DNA from 2 places in the Phyllobacterium sp. UNC302MFCol5.2 genome. Region 1 is predicted to be linked to the other one. Evidence: riboswitches for the same ligand, from Rfam matches in the RefSeq annotation. Region 1 holds a riboswitch; the other holds the start of a gene.

Region 1 (3,384 bases):
GTTGTCGCCTTGTACATGCCTGCTCTCGATTTCACTCCTTGATATCGCCACTCACGGCCGATGCGTCAACCATTACTGGTCACGGATCGAACTAAAACCTTCGTTGGTCACGGTTCCTTTGGTAGGATCGGGGATGCAAAAGGAGCCAGTCATGATGACCCTGGAAGCCTTCGCCGCCATGGCGCACTCATTTCCGGAAAGCACGCAGAGCAGCCACTTTGGCACGACCGATTTCCGTGTGAGCAACAAAATCTTCGCCACCTTGCGTCCGGAAAAACAGCGCGGGGTTCTGATGCTGACGCGCGACGACCAAGCCATGATGCGCGAGACCTCTGCAGACATGTTCGAACCGGTGCCGGGCGGCTGGGGCGAGAAAGGTGCGACCTTTGTCATCCTCGCCATGGCCGAGCCCGATGTCGTGCGCCATGCCATGGCGATGGCATGGCGGAAGGCCGCGCCAAAATCAGTGTCGGCGCGCCACCAGCTATAGCCGGCCCTAGCGCGAGGCGTTCAGTGCCGCATCGAGATCATCGATGAGATCATCGACGTCTTCGAGCCCGACGGACAGCCGCAGCAGTCCATCGGATATGCCGAGCTCGGCACGGGCCTCGTCCGTCAGGTTCTTGTGCGTCGTCGTTGTCGGGTGGGTGATAAGGCTCTTCGAATCGCCGAGATTGTTGGAGATCTGGATGATATCGAGTGCATTTTCGACCGCAAACGTAGCCTTCTTGCCGCCCTTGACCTCGAAGGCGATCAGCGTCGAGCCACCGCTCATCTGCTTGGCGACTATATCGGCCTGCGGGTGATCGGCGCGGCCGGGATAAAGCACTTTCGAGACGGCCTGATGTCCGGCAAGGAAGTCGGCAATCTTCGCCGCATTGTTCGTCTGCTGGTGTACGCGCACTGCAAGCGTTTCGAGCCCTTTGAGCATTACCCAGGAATTGAACGGGCTAAGCCCGGGGCCCGTGTGGCGGAAATATTCGTGCAGGTTTTCGTCGATCCACTGCTTGTCGGAAAGGATCATGCCGCCGAGGCAGCGGCCGTGGCCGTCAATATGCTTGGTCGTCGAATAGATGACGATGTGGGCGCCGAGTTCAAGCGGCTTTTGAAAGAGCGGCGTTGCGAAAACATTGTCGACGATCAGCTTGGCGCCAACAGAGTTCGCGACCCTGGCGACGGCGGCAATATCGATGACTTCGAGCGTCGGATTCGTCGGGCTTTCGAGGAACATCACCTTGGTGTTGGGGCGAACTGCCTTTTCCCAATTCTCGATCCTGGAGCCGTCGATCAGCGTGAAGTCAACGCCATAGCGCGGCAGCATGGTCTCGATGATGTAGCGACAGGAGCCGAACATCGCCCGCGCGGCAAGCACGTGGTCACCGGCTCGCACTTGGCAGAGGATTGCGGCAGCAACGGCGGCCATCCCCGAAGCGGTTGCGCGCGCATCTTCCGCGCCTTCGAGGGCGCACATGCGCTTTTCGAACATGTCGGTCGTGGGATTGGCATAGCGTGAATAGATGAATCCGGGCTCTTCGCCCTTGAAACGCGCCTCGGCCGCTTCTGCGGACGGGTAAACGAAACCTTGCGTCAGGAACAAGGCTTCGGAGGTTTCCCCGAAGCCGGAACGCAGGGTGCCGGCATGGACGAGCTGGGTGGCGGGACGCAGTTTGCGGGTGGTATCCTTGGTCATCGCTGTCTCAATCTGCCAGAAAACTGGCCAATAAAAAACCGGCCTTGCGGGAATCGCAAAAAGGCCGGACGAGACCGGGCCTCTTTTAGCAAATTATTTTACGTGGCTGCAAGCCGGCCGGCCAAATCACCACGGGATAAAAGTGCTTTAATCCTCTTGGCCGCTTGCGTCAATCGGGTGAGGCGCTAAAGCTTTTCGTCTCTTTGTATGGATGGTCGACATGGCGAGACGAGAAGCGGGCATATTGGCCGATAGCGGCATCAGGGCGCTATTTGAGGCGCGAGCACTCAAGACCGAGCGCGAATTTGACGTCGACCAGATCCAGCCGGCGAGCCTCGATCTGCGCCTCGGCAAGCGGGCCTACCGCGTACGCGCGAGCTTCATGCCGGGCCCAGGCACGCCGGTCATCGACAAGCTCGACCGCCTGAAACTGCACGAAATCGATCTGACCGAGGGCGCGGTCCTCGAGACCGGCTGCGTCTATATCGTTCCGCTCCTGGAAAGCCTGGCCCTTCCTGCCGAGGTTTCAGCCTCAGCCAATCCGAAGAGTTCGACCGGGCGCCTCGATATCTTCACACGGGTCATCGTCGATGGCGCGCAGGAGTTCGACAAGGTTCCGGCCGGCTATCATGGCCCGCTTTACCTTGAAGTCAGCCCGCGCACCTTCCCGATCGTCGCCCGCACCGGCTCGCGCCTGTCGCAGATCCGCTTCCGGACGGGGCGTGCGCAACTCGAGGAAACAGAGCTTGCGGAACTTCACGCCGCCGAGACGCTCGTCGCCTCCGAGACCCCCAATATTTCCGGCGGCGGCATCGCCCTTTCAATCGACCTCACCGGCGACCAGAATGGCCTTGTCGGCTATCGCGGCAAGCATCATACCAGCGTCGTCGATGTCGACCGACGCGGCGTCCACGATCTTTTCGACTTCTGGGAGCCGATCCATGATCGCGGCGCCCGGGAACTCGTGCTCGATCCCGATGAGTTCTATATCCTCGTCTCGCGCGAAGCGGTCCACGTGCCGCCGCTTTACGCGGCCGAGATGACGCCGTTCGACCCGCTGGTGGGCGAATTCCGCGTGCACTATGCCGGCTTCTTCGATCCGGGCTTCGGCCATACGGCAGCGGGCGGCACCGGCAGCCGCGCCGTGCTCGAAGTGCGCAGCCATGAAGTGCCGTTCATTCTCGAACACGGACAGATCGTCGGACGCCTGATCTACGAGCACATGCTGGAGCGCCCGCGCGCACTCTACGGCACTGATCTCGGCTCCAACTACCAGGCGCAGGGCCTGAAGCTTTCAAAGCACTTCCGCTGACGGCGGAGCCGCTCGCGACCCCTTGACAAAGACCGCTGTCAGCGGTCACTGATAGTGAAATGCGGGTGTAGCTCAATGGTAGAGCAGCAGCTTCCCAAGCTGAATACGAGGGTTCGATTCCCTTCACCCGCTCCATCAATCTTCAATGACTTAACTGATATTTTACGATGCCGTTTTTACGCTGGTAGCCGACCACAAGACACCTCATCGAGGCAGTGAGTAACTGTTCTGAACCCTGTTCAATGATCGGCCTTAAAGGAAATCAAGCGGTCGAAAGGCATTGGACGGGAGATAAGCCAGCCTTGTCCACAACAGTGAGGGCTCGCAGATGCAAAAAAGCTATACTGCGCCTCAGTTTCTATCCCCTCGACGACAACTCCAA
Region 2 (3,384 bases), on a different contig from region 1:
CATTGCTCACGCTCTATTGAGAGGTGAGGTGATACGATTGGAAATCAACGACTCGCACTCGACTTAAAGCGCGCAAACTCTAGGTCTCTGCTTATGCCATCCCGCGTAGCATCCATACTACCTGGATTCCGATTCAGATCAGGCGGGACTGAGTAAATCGGGTCAAGGTCGAACGGAAGCTAAATACCAATAAGCTTCTATTTCATTTACATATGTCAAAGAATCCGCGCGTAAATCAGCGACTTTCCTTATCGCGTTAACCTACCAGCTGTCGCGGTATCATGCCTATGTCGTCCACGTTGAAAGGCGTGGTTTGATAGATCTCATTGATCCAATTGCCGAAAAGGAGATGGGCAGCGCTGCGCCACCGGTTCGCCGGCCTAAATGACGAATCGTCATCGGGAAAGTAATTGCGAGGCAGCGGCATTGAAGGTGCGTTTGCGAGATCGCGGAAATACTCGTCGCCAAGTGAGTTCGTGTCATATTCGAGGTGGTTGAACATGTGGAGCGACCGGCATGAAGGATCATCGACCAGACCTAGCCCCGTCTCCTCCCCCTCAAGCAGCACGTTTATGCCGCGCCCCTGTGGGATGTCGTCGCGCCGAACCTCCGTCCATCGCGATACCGGCATAAGCACGTCATCGGAGAAACCGCGCAAATATGGCGAAGCGGGCGCGAGGTTGCCGTGGTTGAAGATGCCGAAAGCCTTTGCCGACAGGTCGTGCTTCGGGATGCCGTGAAAATGCCAAAGCGCAGCTTGGGCTGCCCAGCAGATAGTCAGGCAGTGATGGACATGCGACTGCGTCCAATCTAGAATGTGGCGGAGTTCATCCCAATATTGCACGTCTTCGAAGGCTAGATGCTCGACCGGCGCGCCGGTAATTATAAATCCGTCAAACCGCTCGGCACGGACTTGCTCCCAGGCACGGTAGAATGATGCCATGTGCGTCACCGGCGTGTTGCGCGCCACGTAATTGGTTATCCTAACGAGGGTGAGTTCGATCTGCAGCGGCGTTGCGCCGACCAGCCTTGCGATCTGCGTTTCCGTGCTGATCTTGTTGGGCATCAGATTGAGCAATCCTATCCGCAGCGGCCTTATGTCCTGACGCACCGCGTCCCGTTCGCGCATGATATTGACGCCTTCGGCTTCGAGCTGGCGGCGTGCGGGCAAATCGTCGGGGATCTTTATCGGCATTATCGCGCGTTCCTGTTGGTTCGCTGGACAGACGCCGGTAGCTAAATCCGTATAATTGCCGGTTCGGCCACATCCTCCCTGACGGAAGTACCACCTTGCCCGGAGCGCAGGTTGGCGTTGGGCGTCAACCCAACTCTTGATGTCGAACCCACTTCTACGCAGACCATCGCAACTTCGCAAGTCTCTTTTGCTACGGCATCCGGCGTTTGCGCAGGTTCTGCCGCCGCCTTTTCAACCGACTCAGCCAGGTAGTGGCTATACTGTTGGAAAGTCATGTAAATGAAAAGATTCCGAGCGCCAACGAGTATCAATCTGAGCCGCAGCAACAGAATTCAAACAACGACTCTTCATCTGATATTGAACTCGCTTCAAAAACAGCCAAGGGCAAAATCTCGACCCAACCAACCAAGGGCAGAGGATGCGACAAGGACCTATCCGTTAGGCCTGGTGATGAAGGCCCGTCCGGAGATCGCCGACTATGCGCCAAGCGGTATTGGTACCTGGCGGGAGCCGATAGCGACGGCCGCACAGGTGCGGGGCTACCTTGGTATTTTGCCCTCGGCTTATGAGGAGTGTGTTTGGCCAGGAAAACACCGCCATTGTCATTGCCTGCATCATCCTTGAGCGGGCACAAGCCATCAACTCAGTTGGGGGCTATCTGCACGTCCTGACCGAAAAGGCGAGGGCAGGGGAGTTTACCGTAGGACCGATGCTGATAGCAGCCCTCAAAGCCAACGGCGTGCGCCCGCAACTGGTGGCGGCGACGTGAAGGATGAGCGCATGAAGACCACTATACGCGGACGAGCCCGAGCTTTCGCGCCCGGTCAGCAGGTGCTTGACCGAGGAGGCGGCCCAGCGCGACGAACCGCGTGACGTGCCTCGTGCATACCTTCGAGCTGTGCGGCGATGTCGCGAAGTGTCAGGTCGGGGTTTGCATTGGCAATGCCTGTGATCAGCATCATAAGCCGGTCTTCCGGTAAGCGGCGAGGGGAGGGGAAGGATCGTGGATCAGCCAGTCCTTCGCTGACCAACCGCCTTGCCGACCGGCGCAGGCGATCGATCGACCAATTCTGGCCGTTTTCACGGTTGAGGCTGCGCGTTACGTCTTCCCATGGATGATCCGGCCGCATTCGTTGCACGATGGGCAACCAGGATACCATGGTAGTGGTGAGGTCCGCTAGATGAGTGTGCTGTCGCGCTCTCGACGCCTTCGCAATGGCTTCCGGCAGTCGCGCACGCAAGCCAGGATTGCCGGGAAGCTTGCCGCGGCCCTTTGCCGCTTTAATGCCCACCTTGGTGCGCTCGGACATCAGGGCACGCTTGAGCTGGGCAACGGCACCCAAGACCTGCAGCGAAAACATGCCCTGCGGCGTGGAGGTGTCGATCGGATCGTGCAACGAGCGGAAATGCGCGCCCTTGGCTTCCAGCTGTTCGATAACTTGCAGCAGATGGCTGACGGATCGCGCCAGGCGATCAAGACGTACCACTACCAGCACCTCTCCGGCTATACAGCCGCCAACCGGATCACCGCGCGCAACTTTGCGGACATCCGATCGCCCTTTGTTAGTCTCCAAGGCCGCAAGCTCAATCTGAGCAGACATCGACTATCTGCTCCCGAACCCACATATGCACAGGATCATTGTCGAATGTTTGAGGCCATGCCACCGCACATCAAACGCCCAAAAGTTGAAGGGGCGCGGCGCTATTTGGAATCCATTGGAGAATGGAGACTATGAACAGTTCGCGATTGCATCGCGAGTATCGCGTCACTCCAAGTAAACCGGCCCCAGAAACAATTGATTGATCGTCGCGATCATCCGCCGCTTAGCCCAGTGCGCGGACCTAGGCGAAATCGCGGACGGTACCGTTGACGATGGCGGCGGCCGCGCCCCGGGTTTTCGCTCCGGTGCTCATCAATTCGCCTGGGCAAATGTTCCTGTTTGTGGTCCTTGAAATCGCACAAGCTCGGCCGAGCGCGAATCGCGCGGCCCATTCTTGAGGGCGGCAAGTTGCAAGAACTCTTCCGCAGAAATCGCGAACCGGTGCGTCACACGCTCAAACCAGGTGAGTGGCTATTTCGGTTGCTATCGTGTGTGCCAAGCGAGCGGCCAACGTGATGGCGCTTAAAGTCGGATTAGCTTGCCCGGAAGTGGGGAATACGGCGCTGCTGGCAAGAAACAGATTCCTGA

What was found. Region 1 has a riboswitch for S-adenosylmethionine ahead of BR48_RS0105245 (O-succinylhomoserine sulfhydrylase). Riboswitches for the same ligand answer to the same signal wherever they lie in the genome.
Region 2: linked by a shared signal. The riboswitch ahead of metA (homoserine O-succinyltransferase) and the one ahead of BR48_RS0105245 (O-succinylhomoserine sulfhydrylase) in region 1 are both predicted to bind S-adenosylmethionine.

What each region holds. Positions count from the first base shown of each region.
Region 1 is NZ_JMLL01000010.1:668,629-672,012, reverse strand. It holds gene apaG (Co2+/Mg2+ efflux protein ApaG) at 1-17, opposite strand, end outside; gene BR48_RS0105250 (MmcQ/YjbR family DNA-binding protein) at 155-490, shown strand; gene BR48_RS0105245 (O-succinylhomoserine sulfhydrylase) at 497-1,690, opposite strand; SAM riboswitch at 1,754-1,833, opposite strand; gene BR48_RS0105240 (2'-deoxycytidine 5'-triphosphate deaminase) at 1,911-3,002, shown strand; tRNA gene BR48_RS0105235 (tRNA-Gly) at 3,064-3,137, shown strand; gene BR48_RS0105230 (EAL domain-containing protein) at 3,242-3,384, opposite strand, start outside.
Region 2 is NZ_JMLL01000012.1:168,838-172,221, reverse strand. It holds gene metA (homoserine O-succinyltransferase) at 257-1,195, opposite strand; SAM-I-IV-variant riboswitch at 1,237-1,343, opposite strand; gene repC (replication initiation protein RepC) at 1,761-1,964, shown strand; partial or broken gene BR48_RS24725 (recombinase family protein) at 2,021-2,697, opposite strand; gene BR48_RS0115560 (GMC oxidoreductase) at 3,251-3,384, opposite strand, start outside.